Regions from separate parts of the Pseudoxanthomonas sp. SGT-18 genome, predicted to be linked through region 2. Evidence: predicted binding sites of a transcription regulator. Region 2 holds the regulator's gene; the other holds the start of a gene.
What was found. Region 2 encodes FliA, which starts transcription of late flagellar genes. Its sites were predicted from a motif close to TAAAGTTTNNCNNNCNNNGGCCGATAA; they were not measured.
Positions count from the first base shown of each region.

Region 1: EIM47_RS07425 (GGDEF domain-containing protein) is a predicted target of FliA. The motif match lies at 3,392-3,418, and genes of this name have one in related genera.

Region 1 covers NZ_RRYJ01000004.1:111,152-118,549, reverse strand. Annotated here, with positions in the region: gene glnD ([protein-PII] uridylyltransferase) at 1-345, opposite strand, end outside; gene map (type I methionyl aminopeptidase) at 342-1,118, opposite strand; gene rpsB (30S ribosomal protein S2) at 1,477-2,292, shown strand; gene tsf (translation elongation factor Ts) at 2,454-3,332, shown strand; gene EIM47_RS07425 (GGDEF domain-containing protein) at 3,516-5,006, shown strand; gene pyrH (UMP kinase) at 5,080-5,802, shown strand; gene frr (ribosome recycling factor) at 5,938-6,495, shown strand; gene uppS (polyprenyl diphosphate synthase) at 6,521-7,270, shown strand; gene EIM47_RS07405 (phosphatidate cytidylyltransferase) at 7,267-7,398, shown strand, end outside.
Region 2 covers NZ_RRYJ01000009.1:146,034-153,431, reverse strand. Annotated here, with positions in the region: gene EIM47_RS12970 (chemotaxis protein CheA) at 1-1,884, opposite strand, end outside; gene EIM47_RS12965 (protein phosphatase CheZ) at 1,888-2,517, opposite strand; gene cheY (chemotaxis response regulator CheY) at 2,514-2,906, opposite strand; gene EIM47_RS12955 (RNA polymerase sigma factor FliA) at 2,933-3,673, opposite strand; gene EIM47_RS12950 (P-loop NTPase) at 3,670-4,503, opposite strand; gene flhF (flagellar biosynthesis protein FlhF) at 4,541-5,917, opposite strand; gene flhA (flagellar biosynthesis protein FlhA) at 6,089-7,398, opposite strand, start outside.

The sequences.
Region 1 (7,398 bases), on a different contig from region 2:
GAAGAAGCGGGAAAGCGCGGCCTCGTGCGCCTGCTGCGCGCCGGCCTCGGCCAGCACCAGCAGGTCGATGTCCGAGCGCGGGAACAGTTCGCCGCGGCCGTAGCCGCCCACCGCGAACAGGGCCAGCCCGGGAGCCTCGCCCAGGCAACGCGCCCAGGCCTGGCGCAGGACCAGGTCCACCGCGCGCGCGCGCAGCGCCAGCAGGCGGTCGATGTCGGCCTCGGGGCCGTAGCGGCGGGCCAGCCGCGCGTCGGCGGCGGCCAGCTGGGCGCGGGCGGTGGCGGCCCAGTCGGCGTCGCTGGTCGCGGCGACGCCAGCCACGTCCACCGGGCCGGGACCGCTCACGCCGGCGGCTGCTGGCCCGGCGCCAGCGTCAGCACGTCCACCCCGTCCTCGGTGACGGCGACCATGTGCTCCCACTGCGCGGAGAGCTTGCGGTCCTTGGTGACCACGGTCCAGCCGTCGGGCAGCACGCGGGTGTAGCGGGTGCCCTCGTTGATCATCGGCTCGATGGTGAAGGTCATGCCCGGCTTGAGCACCAGGCCCTCGCCCGGGCGGCCGTAGTGCAGCACCTGCGGCTCGTCGTGGTAGACCTTGCCGATACCGTGGCCGCAGTACTCGCGCACCACCGAGAAGCGCTCGGATTCGGCGTAGCTCTGGATGGCGTGGCCGACGTCGCCCAGGGTGGCACCCGGCTTCACCGCGCGGATGCCGCGCCACATCGCCTCGAACGTGGTCTCGACCAGGCGCCGGGCCATCACCGACGGGGTGCCGGCGTAGTACATGCGGCTGGTGTCGCCGTGCCAGCCGTCCTTGATCACGGTGACGTCGATGTTGACGATGTCGCCGTCCTTGAGGACCTTGGTGGCGCTCGGGATGCCGTGGCAGATGACGTTGTTGACGGAGATGCAGGTGGCCTTGGGGTAGCCCCGGTAGCCGACGTTGGCCGGGATCGCGCCCTGCACGTTGACGATGTAGTCGTGGCAGATGCGGTCCAGTTCCTCGGTGCTCACCCCCGGCTTCACGTGCGGGGTGATCATTTCCAGCACCTCGGCGGCCAGGCGGCCGGCGACGCGCATCTTCTCGATTTCTTCGGGGGTCTTGAGGTGCAGGGTCATGGCGGGGATTATCGCCTATTCGCGCCCCTCCGGCGGCCCTTCCGCGCCCGCACGCGGCCTGCCACGCCCCCGCACCCCGGGTCGTTTGCCCCGCCCCCGCCCCGGCAGGTATACTTCCGCGTCTCTGTTTGCCCCCGCCAGGGGGACGCCCACGCCGGGCGCAGGGTACCGGGCTCCGTCCCGGCCGGCGAATACACACCTGACGCCAATGCCCGTGCCGGGGTGCCTGCCAGACAGGTTCGGCCACGGAAGCGCCAGGGAGGCCCAACCCCGGAACCCATGCCCGCGGCGCCACGCCCGGGCGCCCGCACATTGCCCAGACAGGCCGCGGGGCGGTTCCACTGCCAGGAGTTCTGCAATGCCCCAGATCACCATGCGCCAGATGCTGGAAGCCGGCGTCCACTTCGGCCACCAGACCCGTTACTGGAACCCGAAGATGGCCCCGTACATCTTCGGTGCGCGCGGCAAGATCCACATCATCAACCTCGAGAAGACCGTCCCGCTGTTCCAGGACGCGATGAACTTCATCTCGGGCATCGCGCAGAAGCGCGGCACCATCCTGTTCATCGGCACCAAGCGCAGCGCGCGCGACGCCATGAAGGAAGAGGCCGAGCGCTGCGGCATGCCGTACATGACCCAGCGCTGGCTGGGCGGCACCCTGACCAACTTCCGCACCGTCAAGCAGTCGGTCGCCCGCCTGAAGGAGCTGGAGGCCGCCGAGACCGACGGCACCTTCGAAAAGCTGGTCAAGCACGAGGTCCTGGGCCTGCGCCGCGAGCGCGAGAAGCTGGAAGCCTCGCTGGGCGGCATCAAGGACATGAACCGCCTGCCCGACGCCCTGTTCGTGATCGACATCGGCCACGAGGACATCGCCATCAAGGAAGCCAAGAAGCTGGGCATCCCGGTGGTGGCCGTGGTCGACACCAACTACGACCCCAACCTGGTCGACTACGCGATCCCGGGCAACGACGACGCCATCCGCGCCGTGCAGCTGTACGCCCGCGCCGCCGCCGACGCGGTGCTGGAGGGCAAGGCCGCCGCCCCGCACGCCGCCACCGTGACCGAGAGCGACTTCATCGAGGCCGACGAGGCCAAGGGCGCCCGCCGCGCCCCGGCCAAGAAGGGCCCGCGCAAGGGCAAGGCCGAGGAAGGCGAGGCCGCCGCGGCCGAGTAAGCCGCACCCGGCGGCCACCCCGCGCGGCCGCCATCCCCCCGCGGGCCCGCCCCAGGCAGGCCCGCTTGCGGGCGGGCCGCCCCGCGCAGGCATGCGCGACGGCCCTCCGCCCGCTCCGCCCCGGCGCGGAGCCACCTTCATCCCGTTAGAGAGGAATTCCCGTGGAAATCACTGCTTCCCTGGTCAAGGAACTGCGCGAGCGCACCGGCGCCGGCATGATGGAGTGCAAGAAGGCCCTGACCGAGAACAACGGCAACATCGACGCCGCCGCCGAGTGGCTGCGCAAGGCCGGCCTGGCCAAGGCCGACAAGAAGGCCGGCCGCGTGGCCGCCGACGGCCGCATCGCGGTCGCCCAGGACGGCGGCAAGGCCGTGCTGGTGGAGATCAACTCCGAGACCGACTTCGTGGCCAAGGACACCAACTTCCTGGCCTTCGCCGAGGCCGTCGCCCAGGCCGCGCTGGCCTCCGGCGCCGCCGACGTCGAGGCCCTGAAGGCCGCCAAGCTGGCCTCCGGCGAGACCGTCGAGGAAGCCCGCGCCGCGGTCATCGCCAAGGTCGGCGAGAACGTGCAGGTCCGCCGCCTGGCCCTCATCGACAGCGCCAACAACGTCGCCGCCTACGTCCACGGCGGCCGCATCGGCGTGCTGGTCGAGGTCAAGGGCGGCGACGCCGAGCTGGCCCGTGGCATCGCCATGCACGTGGCGGCCATGAACCCGCCGCACATCAAGGCCTCCGACGTCCCGGCCGAGTTCATCGCCAAGGAGAAGGAGATCGAGCTGGCCAAGATGTCCGAGAAGGACAAGGCCAAGCCGGCCGAGATCCTGGAGAAGATCATCTCCGGCAAGATCAACAAGATCGTCAACGAGGTGACCCTGTACGGCCAGCCGTACGTGCTGGACACCAACCAGAGCGTCGAGCAGGTGCTGAAGGCCGCCGGCGCCGAGGTGGTCCGCTTCGAGCGCCTGGCCGTGGGCGAAGGCATCGAGAAGAAGGAAGACGACTTCGCCGCCGAGGTCATGAAGCAGGCCGGCCTGGCCTGATCAGCCTCCTGGCGCAGTCCCCGAGGAAAAGCCGCGGCCCCGCCGCGGCTTTTCCGCATTAAAGGCCCCGGCGAGCCAGCCGATACCGGTAGCGGAGGCAGCCATGCGCCAGCGCATGGACCGCCACGTTGGGACCGTGGACCCACGCCACGGCGGCAGGTTTCCCCCTGACAGCCACAGACGATGCACCCGGACCTCGAAGCCAGCCTCGTGCACTGCCGCAACCTGCCGTCGCCGCCGGCGATCGCCCTGCAGATCATCGAACTGGCCCAGGACCCCGACGCGGACCTGGCCACCGCCGCGCGGGTGATCGCCATGGACCCCGCGCTCAGCGCGCGCCTGCTGCGGGTGGCCAATTCCCCGCTGTACGCAGGGCGCCGCCGGGTCGAGACCCTGGCCCAGGCGACCACCATGCTGGGCCTCAACGCCACCCTGAGCCTGGCCCTGGGCTTCTCCCTGGCCCGCGGCCTGCGCGCCACCGACGGCGCCGCCGCCGAGCAGGAACGGCTGTGGAAGCGCAGCGTGCTGTCGGCCCTGGCCGCACGCCTGCTGGGCGAGCACGCCGGGCTGGAACGGCTGGAGGACCTGATGCTGGCCGGCCTGCTGCAGGACATCGGCGCCCTGGCCCTGCTGCAGGCCCGCCCCGATGCCTGGCTGGCCCTGCAGGACGGCGGCCGCGTCCCGGCACCGCTGGAGCGCGAGCGCGAGGTCTTCGGCGACGACCATGCCGCGGCCGGCGCCTGGCTGGCCCGGCAGTGGCAGCTGCCCGACCACCTGTGCGACGCGATCGCCGCCAGCGAGGGCTGCCCGGCCCCGGCCAACGCCTTCCAGGCGTGCGTGTTCGCCTCCGGCGCGGTGGCCACCCTGTGGCTGGCCGACGACGACCCCGACGGTGCCCTGCGCACCGCGGCCGAGGCCCGGATCGAGGCCGGCGGCATCGGCGGCCCCGGCACCCTGGACAGCCTGCTGGCGCAGATGGCCTCGGCGGCGCAGGGCTTCGGCGCCCTGTTCGACATGCGCATCGTGCAGCCGGCGCACCTGCAGGCGATCATCGAGCAGGCGCGCGAGCTGCTGGTGCTGCGCAACCTGCGCGAGATCCAGGAGGCCGCCCGCGCCCGCCGCGAGGCCGACGCCTCGCGCGAGCACATCCGCCACCTGACCGAACAGGCCCGGCGCGACCCGCTGACCGGGGTCTACAACCGCATGCAGCTGGAGGAGGCGCTGGAGCGCGAGTTCGCCGCCGCCAGCGCCGCCGGCCAGCCGCTGTCGATCGCCTTCGTCGACCTGGACGGCTTCAAGCAGATCAACGACCGCCACGGCCACCTGGTCGGCGACCAGGTCCTGCGCCAGTTCGCCCAGACCCTGCAGCGCCTGCTGCGCAGCACCGACCTGGTCGCGCGCTACGGCGGCGAGGAGTTCCTGGTGGTGCTGGCCCATTCCAACGAGGCCGCCGCGGCACGGGTGCTGCGGCGGATCCTCGAGGAGACCGCGCGCACCCCGATGGCGGTGGTCGATGGCCACCCGCTGTACGTGACCTTCTCCGCCGGCGTCGCCAGCCGCGACGGCCACGACAGCCCGTTCGCCGACGCCCGCGCCATGCTCCAGGCCGCCGACCAGGCCCTGTACCTGGCCAAGCGCCGCGGCCGCAACCAGGTGGGCCAGCACGGGCAGTGAGGATGTGCGGGCGCAGGCGCCGGGGTTTCCGCTAGAATCCCCGCGTTTGTCCACCCCACTCCCGAGGCCCCCCATGTCCGATCTCGTCCACCGTCGCGTGCTGCTGAAACTTTCGGGAGAGGCGCTGATGGGGTCGGAGGACTACGGCATCGACCCGGTGGTGATCCGGCGCATCGCCGGCGAGGTGATGGAGGCCCGCGAGGCCGGTGCCGAGATCGCCCTGGTGATCGGCGGCGGCAACATCTTCCGTGGCGCCGGCCTGGCCGCCGGCGGCATGGACCGGGTGACCGGCGACCAGATGGGCATGCTGGCCACGGTGATCAACGCCCTGGCCATGCAGGACGCGCTGGAGAAGCTCGGCGGCAAGGTCCGGGTGATGAGCGCGATCAAGATCAACGACGTGTGCGAGGACTACATCCGCCGCCGCGCCGTGCGCCACCTGGAGAAGGGCCGCATCGCGATCTTCGCCGCCGGCACCGGCAACCCGTTCTTCACCACCGACTCGGCCGCCGCCCTGCGCGCGATCGAGATCAACGCCGACCTGCTGCTGAAGGCCACCAAGGTCGACGGCGTGTACGACAAGGACCCGAAGAAGCACCCCGACGCGGTGCGCTTCGAGGAACTGGACCACAACGAGGTCATCGCCCGCGACCTGCAGGTGATGGACACCGCCGCCTTCGCCCTGTGCCGCGACCACGGCATCCCGCTGCGGGTCTACGACCTGTCGGTGCCGGGCAACCTGATGGGCATCCTGCGCGGCGAGCCGATCGGCACCCTGGTCCGCGCCCGCCGCTGACCGCGGCCGCCGCACCCCGACCCCGCGAAGGGCCGCGCACGCGCGGCCCTTTTTCGTGCCTTGCCGCCGCGCCCGGGGCCAGGGATGGCATTACCCGTATAATCGGCCGATTCGGCTCCACCAGGAAACACGGCGATGATCAACGAAATCAAGCAAGACGCGCAGGCACGCATGGCCAAGAGCATCGAGGCCCTGCGCCACAACCTCGTCAAGGTCCGCACCGGGCGCGCCTCCACCGGCCTGGTCGACTCGATCAGGGTCAGCGCGTACGGCAGCGAGGTCCCGCTGTCGCAGGTGGCCGCCGTCTCCGTGTCCGACGCCCGCTCCCTGGTCATCCAGCCCTGGGACAAGGGCATGGTCGGCCCGATCGAGAAGGCCATCCTCGGCTCGGACCTGGGCCTGACCCCCAACACCGCCGGCACCACCATCCGCCTGAACCTGCCGCCGCTGACCGAGGAGCGCCGCCGTGAGCTGGCCAAGGTCGTGGCCGGCGAGGGCGAGGACGCCAAGGTCGCCATCCGCAACATCCGCCGCGACGCCAACCAGAAGGTCAAGGACCTGCTGAAGGAAAAGCAGATCAGCGAGGACGACGTGCGCCGCGCCGAGGACGAGATCCAGAAGATCACCGACAAGGCGATCAAGGACGTCGACGAGGTGGTCAAGGCCAAGGAACAGGAACTGATGGCGGTCTGAGCGGTCTGCCATCCGCATGACCCTCATGTCCGCCCCAGAACGCACCCCGGTCCCCCGCCACCTTGCCGTCATCATGGACGGCAACGGCCGCTGGGCGCAGCGCCGCCGCCGCCCGCGCGTGGTCGGCCACCGCGCCGGCGCGCGCGCGGCCGAGCGCACCATCGACTTCTGCCTGGACCGGGGCATCGGGGCGCTGACCCTGTTCGCCTTCTCCAGCGAAAACTGGGGCCGGCCCGAGGAGGAAGTCAACGCCCTGATGAAGCTGTTCCTGGGCGCGCTGGAACGCGAGGTCGGGGCGCTGGACAAGCGCGGCGTGCGCCTGCGCTTCATCGGCGACCGCGAGCGCTTTTCCCCGGCGATCCGCGAGCGCATGGCCGCCGCCGAGGCGCAGACCGCCGGCAACGGCCGCCTCGAGCTGGCCGTTGCCGCCAGCTACGGCGGGCGCCAGGACATCGCCTTCGCCGCCCGCGCCCTGGCGCGCGAGGTGGCCGCCGGGCGCCTGGACCCGGAGCGGATCGACGAGGCGGCCATGGCCGCCCACGTCGCCCTGGCCGACCTGCCCCCGCCGGACCTGTTCATCCGCACCGGTGGCGACCACCGGATCAGCAACTTCCTGCTCTGGCAGCTGGCCTACACCGAGCTGTGGTTCACCGACACGCTCTGGCCCGACGTGGACGCCAGCGTGCTGCAGCGTGCCCTGGACGACTTCGGCCGGCGCGAGCGCCGGTTCGGCCTGACCAGCGCGCAGATCGCCGCAGCGGAGACCTCCGCATGACCCGCACCCGCGTGATTGCTGCCCTGGTGATGGCCCCAACGGCCATCGCCGCCATCCTGCTGCTGCCCACCCCGTGGCTGGCCGCCGTGGCCGCCCTGGTCATGCTGACCGGCCTGTGGGAATGGCTG
Region 2 (7,398 bases):
GTCGACGTCCAGGATCAGCGCCAGGCGGCCGTCGCCGATCAGGGTCGCGCCGGCATAGCCGGGCAGGCCGCGCAGGGCCTTGGGCAGCGGCTTGATCACCACTTCCTCGCGGCCGCGCACCTGGTCGACGATCAGGCCGAAGCGGGCGTCGCCCATCTGCAGCACGACCACGGTCAGGGCGCCGTTGCCGGACAGCGGCTCCAGCCCCAGCCAGCGGCGGAGGTCCACCAGCGGCAGGGTATGGCTCTGGCGGTCCATCACCGGACGGCCGTCGAACCAGCCCAGCGCGGAGGGCTTGGCGTGCAGCACCTCCTGCACCCGCGCCAGCGGCAGGGCGTACACCGCCTCGCCGGCCTGCACCAGCAGGGTGGGCAGGATCGCCAGGGTCAGCGGGACGCGGATCAGGAAGCGGGTGCCGCGGCCGAGCTCGGACTGGATCTGGATCTGCCCGCCCAGCTCGCGGATGCGCGACTGCACCACGTCCATGCCCACGCCGCGGCCGGAGATGTCGGTGACCTGGGTCTTGGTGGAGAAGCCGGGCAGGAACACCAGCTGCAGGCATTCGTCCGCGCCCAGGCGTGCCGCGGCCTCCGGGTCGAGCAGCCCCTTCTCGCGCGCCTTGGCGCGCAGGCGCTCCGGATCGATGCCGGCGCCGTCGTCCTGGACCTCGATGGTGACGTAGTCGCCTTCCTGCTGCGCGGCCAGGCGCAGCCGGCCCACGCGCGGCTTGCCGGAGGCCTCGCGCACTTCCGGCGCCTCCACGCCGTGGTCGATGCCGTTGCGCACCAGGTGCACCAGCGGATCGGCCAGGGCCTCGACCAGGTTGCGGTCCAGCTCGGTGTCGGCGCCGACCATCTCCAGTTCGACTTCCTTGGCCAGCGAGCGGGCGACGTCGCGCGCCACCTTCGGGAAGCGCGAGAACACCTTGCCCACCGGCTGCATGCGCGTGCGCATGACCGCCGACTGCAGGCGCGCGGTGGCCACGTCGAGGCTGGCCACGGCGCGGTCGAGTTCGTCGTCGCGCAGGCGCGCGCGCAGGGTCTTGAGCCGGTTGCGCGCCAGCACCAGCTCTCCGATCAGGTTGACGATCGCGTCCAGGCGGCGGGTGTCCACGCGCACGGTGTGCTCGGCCTCGCCCGCGGCGGCGGCGCGCGGGGGCGGGCTGGCCGGGCGCGGGGCGGCCGGCTGCGGCACGGGGTTGGGAGCGGGCGGCGGCGCAGCGGCCGCCGGTGCCGGGGCCGGCGCGGCGGCCGGCAGCGGCTTGGCCCCGGGCGGCGCCTTGCCGTGCAACTGGTCCAGCAGCGCCTCGAATTCGTCGTCGGTGATGGTGTCCGCAGCCGCGGTGGCCGGCGCGGGCGCGGCTGCGGGCTTGGCGCCGGGCGCGGCCTTGCCGTGCAGCTGGTCGAGCAGGGCCTCGAACTCGTCGTCGCTGATCAGGTCGTCGCCGCCGGCCGGCGCGGGCGCCGCCACGGGCTGCGGCGCGGCCTGCGGCTGCGGCGCGGGCGGCGCGACCAGGGCGAACTGCGCGATCAGCTCCGGCGGCGCGTGCTCCGGCTCGGTGCCGGCGGCGACCGCGTCGAGCATGGCCTGCAACCAGTCCAGCGAGCGCTGGGCGGCGTCGAAGTGCAGCGGGTCCAGTTCGGCGGTGCCGGAGCGGGCGGCGCCCAGGGTTTCCTCGGCGGCGTGGCACAGCTCGACCATCGGCTGGATGCCGAGGAAGCCGGCACCGCCCTTGAGGGTGTGGAAGCCGCGGAACACCGCATTGAGCTGCTCGCTGTCCTGGGGCGCGCGCTCCAGCTCCACCAGCTGCTCGCCGAGCCGGTCCAGGATCTCCTGGGCCTCGACGATGAAGTCCGCGGCGATTTCGGGCGTCACACCGCTCATGGCTTACAGCCCCAGTTCCGACAGCAGGGCGTCGGCGTCGTTCTGGCTGACCGCATGGGTGTCCAGCCCGGCCACCGCGGGGCCCGCCAGCGCGGGCTCGCGCGGCTCGGCGCGCGGCGGCAGGCCCAGTTCGCCGAAGCCTTCGTGGACGCGGCGCACGATCCCGGCGACGCGGCGGATGATCTGCCCGGTCAGGTCCTGGTAGCTCTGGGTCAGGGCGATCTCGGTGAGGTTGCGGCGGATGCGGTCCAGCACCTGGTCCTGGCCGTCGGTCACGCCTTCGGCGCGCAGGCCCTCGACCAGGGCGCGGCATTCGTCGGCCAGGTCCAGGGTGCGGTGGGTGGCCTGCTCGGTCATGCCGATGACGTGGTCCAGGCGCGCGCAGGCGTCGTCCAGTTCGACCCCCTCCACGCCATGGTCGTCGGCGCCGGGGACCTCCGGCAGTTCGCCCAGGGCCTGGCTCAGTTCGCGCGCCAGCCGGCCGAGGCCCTGCACGAGCGGACGGGTGCGGGCGGCGGCCAGGGCGTCGATCTCGGCGCGCAGTGCGCTTTCGTCGCCGCGGTCCAGGGCTTCCAGGGCGTCGTGCAGGCGCTGGACCAGCGCCGCACGCTCGGGGGATGCGGTGGTGCTCATGCCGTCGCCGCCAGCCGTTCGAAGATCTTGTTGAGCTTCTCCTCGAGGGTCTGCGCGGTGAACGGCTTGATGATGTAGCCGTTCACGCCGTTCTGCGCGGCCTCCAGGATCTGCTCGCGCTTGGCCTCGGCGGTGACCATCAGCACCGGCAGGGTCTTGAGCTTGGGGTCGGCGCGGATGCTGCGCAGCAGCTCGATGCCGGTCATGCCCGGCATGTTCCAGTCGGTGATGACGAAGTCGAACGGCTGCGCGCGCAGGGCCGCCAGCGCGGTGTGGCCGTCGTCGGCCTCGGCGGTGTTGCTGTAGCCCAGATCGTTGAGCAGGTTCTTGACGATGCGTCGCATCGTCGAGAAGTCGTCCACGATCAGGATCCGCATGTTCTTGTTCACTTCGTGCTCCGTTTGGCGTTGCGTGCTCAGTCGTCGTCCAGACCGGCATCACGTGATTCGTACTGGGACAGGCGGCCGCGCAGGCGCAGCACGGCCTGGCCGTGGATCTGGCACACCCGGGACTCGCTGACCCCGAGCACCGCGCCGATCTCCTTCAGGTTCAGCTCCTGCTCGTAGTACAGCGACAGCACCAGCTGTTCGCGCTCGGGCAGGTTGGAGATGGCCGCCGCCAGCTCGCGGCCGAAATCGCTGCGCTCCAGCAGCTGCTGCGGGGTGGGGCTGTTGCTGTTGACCTGCACGTCGCCGTGGTCCTCCACGTGCGAGTCCAGGCTCAGCACCTGGCCGCGAGAGGCGTCCTCCAGCAGGCGCAGGTACTCCGGCAGTGGCATGTCCAGCTTGGCCGCCACTTCCTGCGGCGCGGCGGCGCGGCCGGTGGCCTGCTCGATCTCGCGCACCGCGGCGGCGGCGTCGCGGGCGCGGCGGTGCACCGAGCGCGGCACCCAGTCGCCGCGCCGGATCTCGTCGATCATCGCGCCGCGGATGCGGATCGAGGCGTAGGTCTCGAACGAGGCGCCCTGGTCGGGGTCGTAGCTGCGGCTGGCCTCGATCAGGCCGATCATGCCGGCCTGGATCAGGTCGTCGACCTCGACGCTGGCCGGCAGGCGCGCCGCCAGGTGGTGGGCGATGCGCCGCACCAGGTCGGCATGCCGGGTGATGGCGTCGTCGTTGCTGCCGCGCACGGCGCGGTATTCGGCCACGGCATTCATGCGACCGCGCCTTGCCGGATCATCCGGTCGACGAAGAACTCGATGTTGCCGCGCGGGGCGGTCGGCGCCTGCCAGCGCGCCGCGCGGCGGGCGATCTCGGCGATGGCGCGGGCCGAGGGGCTGGCCGGGTAGGCGGTGGCGACGGCCTGCTGGCGCTGCACCGCCATGCGCAGCCAGTCGCACTGCGGCACCGCGCCGAGGAAGTTCAGCGAGACGTCGCCGAGGAAGCGCTCGCATACCCGCGACAGCTTGTCGTACAGGCCGCGGCCCTCGGCCGGGCTGCGCACCATGTTGGCCACCACCTGGACCCGGTCCACGCCGCGCTCGCGGGACAGGACCTTGATCAGGGCGTAGGCGTCGGTGATCGAGGCCGGCTCGTCGCAGACCACCACCACCGCGTCCTGGGCGGCCTGGCAGAAGGTCAGCACGCTGTCGGTGATGCCGGCGGCAGTGTCTACAACCAGAATGTCAAGATCACGCTGCAGGTCATTGAAAACATTGACAAGTCCCACGTGCTGGGCTGGCTGCAGTTCGGCCATGTGCCGGCGCCCGGAGGCGGCCGGCACCACCAGCATGCCGTTGGGGCCTTCCAGGATCACGTCCTCCAGCTCGCAGCGGCCGGCGACCAGGTCGGCCAGGGTGTGCTGCGGGGACAGGCCCAGCAGCACGTCGACGTTGGCCAGGCCCAGGTCGGCGTCCAGCAGCAGGGTGCGCTTGCCCAGCGCCGCCAGCGAGGCGGCCAGGTTGACCGACAGGTTGGTCTTGCCCACGCCACCCTTGCCGCCGGTGATGGCGATGCTGCGGACGGGGGCGAGCGGTGCGTGGTTCATCGTCGGGCGGAAGGGGCTCGGGGTTGCGGGGCGGGACTCAGGCGACGGCATGGTCGGCCTCCGGGATGTTCGGCTTATCGGCAGCCCGGCGCAGATCTTCAAGGCGAAGCACCAGGCTGGCGGCATTGGCCCGGTGCAGGTCCTCCGGGACCCGCTGGCCGTCGGTCACCCAGGTCAGCGGCAGCTGGTGGTCCACGACCACCGACAACGCGCTGCCCAGGCGCCCGGTCTCGTCGACCTTGGTCAGGACCACGCCCTGCGGGCGGGCCGGGCCGAAGCGGCGCACGACCTCGTCCAGGTCGGCGAAGTGGGAGTTGGCCGGCAGCACCAGCAGGGTGCTGACGTTGCGTGCGGCGCGCAGCCAGTTGAGCTGGTTGGCCAGGGCGCGGTCGCGCTGGCCGAGGCCGGCGGTGTCCACCAGCACCAGGCGGTAGTCCTGCAGGCGCTGCAGCAGCTGGATCAGGGCCGCGTCGCTGTCGGCCTCGTGCACCGCGATGCCCAGCTGGCGGCCGTAGCCGTACAGCTGCTCGCGACCGCCGATGCGGGAGGTGTCGGTGGTGACCAGGGCGATGTCGCGCGGGCCGTGCTCGGCCACGAAGCGGGCGGCCAGCTTGGCGATGGTGGTGGTCTTGCCGGCGCCGGTGGGGCCGACCAGGGCGATCACGCCGCCGGCCTCCAGCGGGTCCACCGGGCACACCGGCAGGCGCCGCGAGATCAGGCCCAGCATCAGGCCGCGGCCGCGGTGCATCGGGGTGTCGGCCGGCAGTTCCAGGACGATGTCGCGGGTGATCCCGGCGTCGAAGCCGTAGTCCTCCATCAGCTCCATCGCCGCCAGCCGCACCGGCGAGCCGCGCAGGCGCTCGTCGGTCAGGCGGTGCATCTCGCGCTCGATCATGGCGCGCATCTGCGCCAGTTCCTCGCGCATGGCGCGCAGCTGCTCGTCGTCGGCCGGCGCCACCGGGGCCGGCACCGCGGCCAGGGTCGGGGCCGGACTGGCGGCCGGGGGCGCCGGTTCCGGGGCGGGCGCAGGCGCCGCGGGGGCGGGACCGGCCGGGGCGGCAGGATGCGCCATGACCACCTCCGGCGGCAGCACCGAGACCGCGCGCGCGGTCGGGGTGGCCAGGGCCGCGGCCATGGCGGCGGCGAAGTCGTGCGGGGCAGGGGCAGGGGCAGGGGCAGGGGCAGGGGCGGCGGCCGGCGTCGGGGCCGCGGGTGCGGGCGCCGGTTCACTGGCGCGCTGGGCCTCGATCAGGGCCCGCTGCACCGCGTCCTCGTCGTAGTTGCTGGCCGCGACGATCTCCACCCCTTCCTCGGTGCGGCGGTTGGAGAGGATCACGGCATCCGGTCCGTGCTCGGCGCGGACCATCCGCAGCGCGGTACGCATGTCGGCGGCAACGAAACGCTTGATTTTCATGGTTAGGGGCCGTGATCCGTGATTGGTGATTGGTGATTGGAAGAAGCAGATGCCGGGCCTCCGCGGCCTGTCCGTATCCGTGTTCTTGTTGCCTTGTTCATCCCACTTCCTTCCCAGTCCGCCGCGATCCGCTTTTTCGAATCACGAACCACGAATCCCCAATCACGGCTTTCAGTTGATTGTTCCGACCAGCTTCAGCCGCTTGTCCTCCGGTACCTCGGTGTAGGCCAGCACCGACAGCGACGGCACGCTGTGGCGTACCAGCCGCGCCAGCGAGGCGCGCACGGTGGCCGGTACCAGGACCACCGCCGGTTCGCCCTTCGCCTCCTGCCGCCCGGCGCACTCGGCCAGGCTTTGCTGCAGGCGTTCGGCCAACCCGGGCTCCAGCGCCGCGGCGCCGTTGCCCTGCGCGGACTCCTGCAAGACCCGTTCCAGAGGCGCGGCCAGGGTGAACACCGGCAGCTCCGGCGAGGCGCCGGCGATCTCCTGGACGATGAAGCGGCCCAGGCTGTTGCGGACCGCGGCGGTGAGCACGGCCGGGTCCTGGCTGTAGGCGCCGTGCTCGAGCAGGGCCTCGGCGATCTTGCGCAGCTGGCGCACCGGGATCCGCTCCACCAGCAGGTTCTGCAGCACCCGCGCCACCACCGACAGCGGCAGGGTCTTGGGCACCAGGTCCTCGGCCAGCTTCGGCGCGCTGCGGGCGAGGGTGGCCAGCAGCTGCTGCACCTCCTCGTGCCCCAGCAGCTCCGGGGCGTGCTCGCGCACCAGGTGGGACAGGTGGGTGGCGACCACGGTGGCCGGGTCGACCACGGTGTAGCCCAGGGCCTCGGCCTGGGCGCGCTGGTGCGGGTGGATCCACACCGCGTCCAGGCCGAACGCCGGGTCCTTGCCCTTGATGCCGTCGATCGGGCCAAGCGCGCCGCCCGGGTCCAGGGCCAGTTCGCGGTCCGGCTGGATCTCGGCGGTGGCTACCGGCACGCCGTGTACCAGCAGGCGGTACTGGTTGGCCTGCAGCTCCAGGTTGTCGCGGATGTGCACCGGCGGGATCAGGAAGCCGATCTCGTGGGTGAGCTTGCGGCGCACGCCCTTGATCCGCGCCATCAGCTCGCCGCCCTGGGTCTTGTCCACCAGCGGGATCAGGCGGTAGCCGACCTCCAGGCCCAGCGGATCGACCGGGCGCAGCTCGTCCCAGTCCAGCTCGCCGGCCGCCTGGCCCGGGGCGGCCGCCGGCCCGGCGGCCTCGGCCCGCGCCGCCGCGGATTCCTCCTGCTGCTTGCGCTGCCACAGCTTCCAGGCAGCAAAGCCGAGCACCGCGCCCAGCGTCAGAAAAGCGACGTTGGGCATGCCCGGCACCAGGCCCACCGTCACCAGGATGGCCGAGGCCACGCCCAGGGCGCGGTACTGGCCGAAGGCCTGGCCGACCACCGCCTGGCCCATGTCCTGGGCGCGCGAGGCGCGGGTCACCAGCATGGCCACGGCCG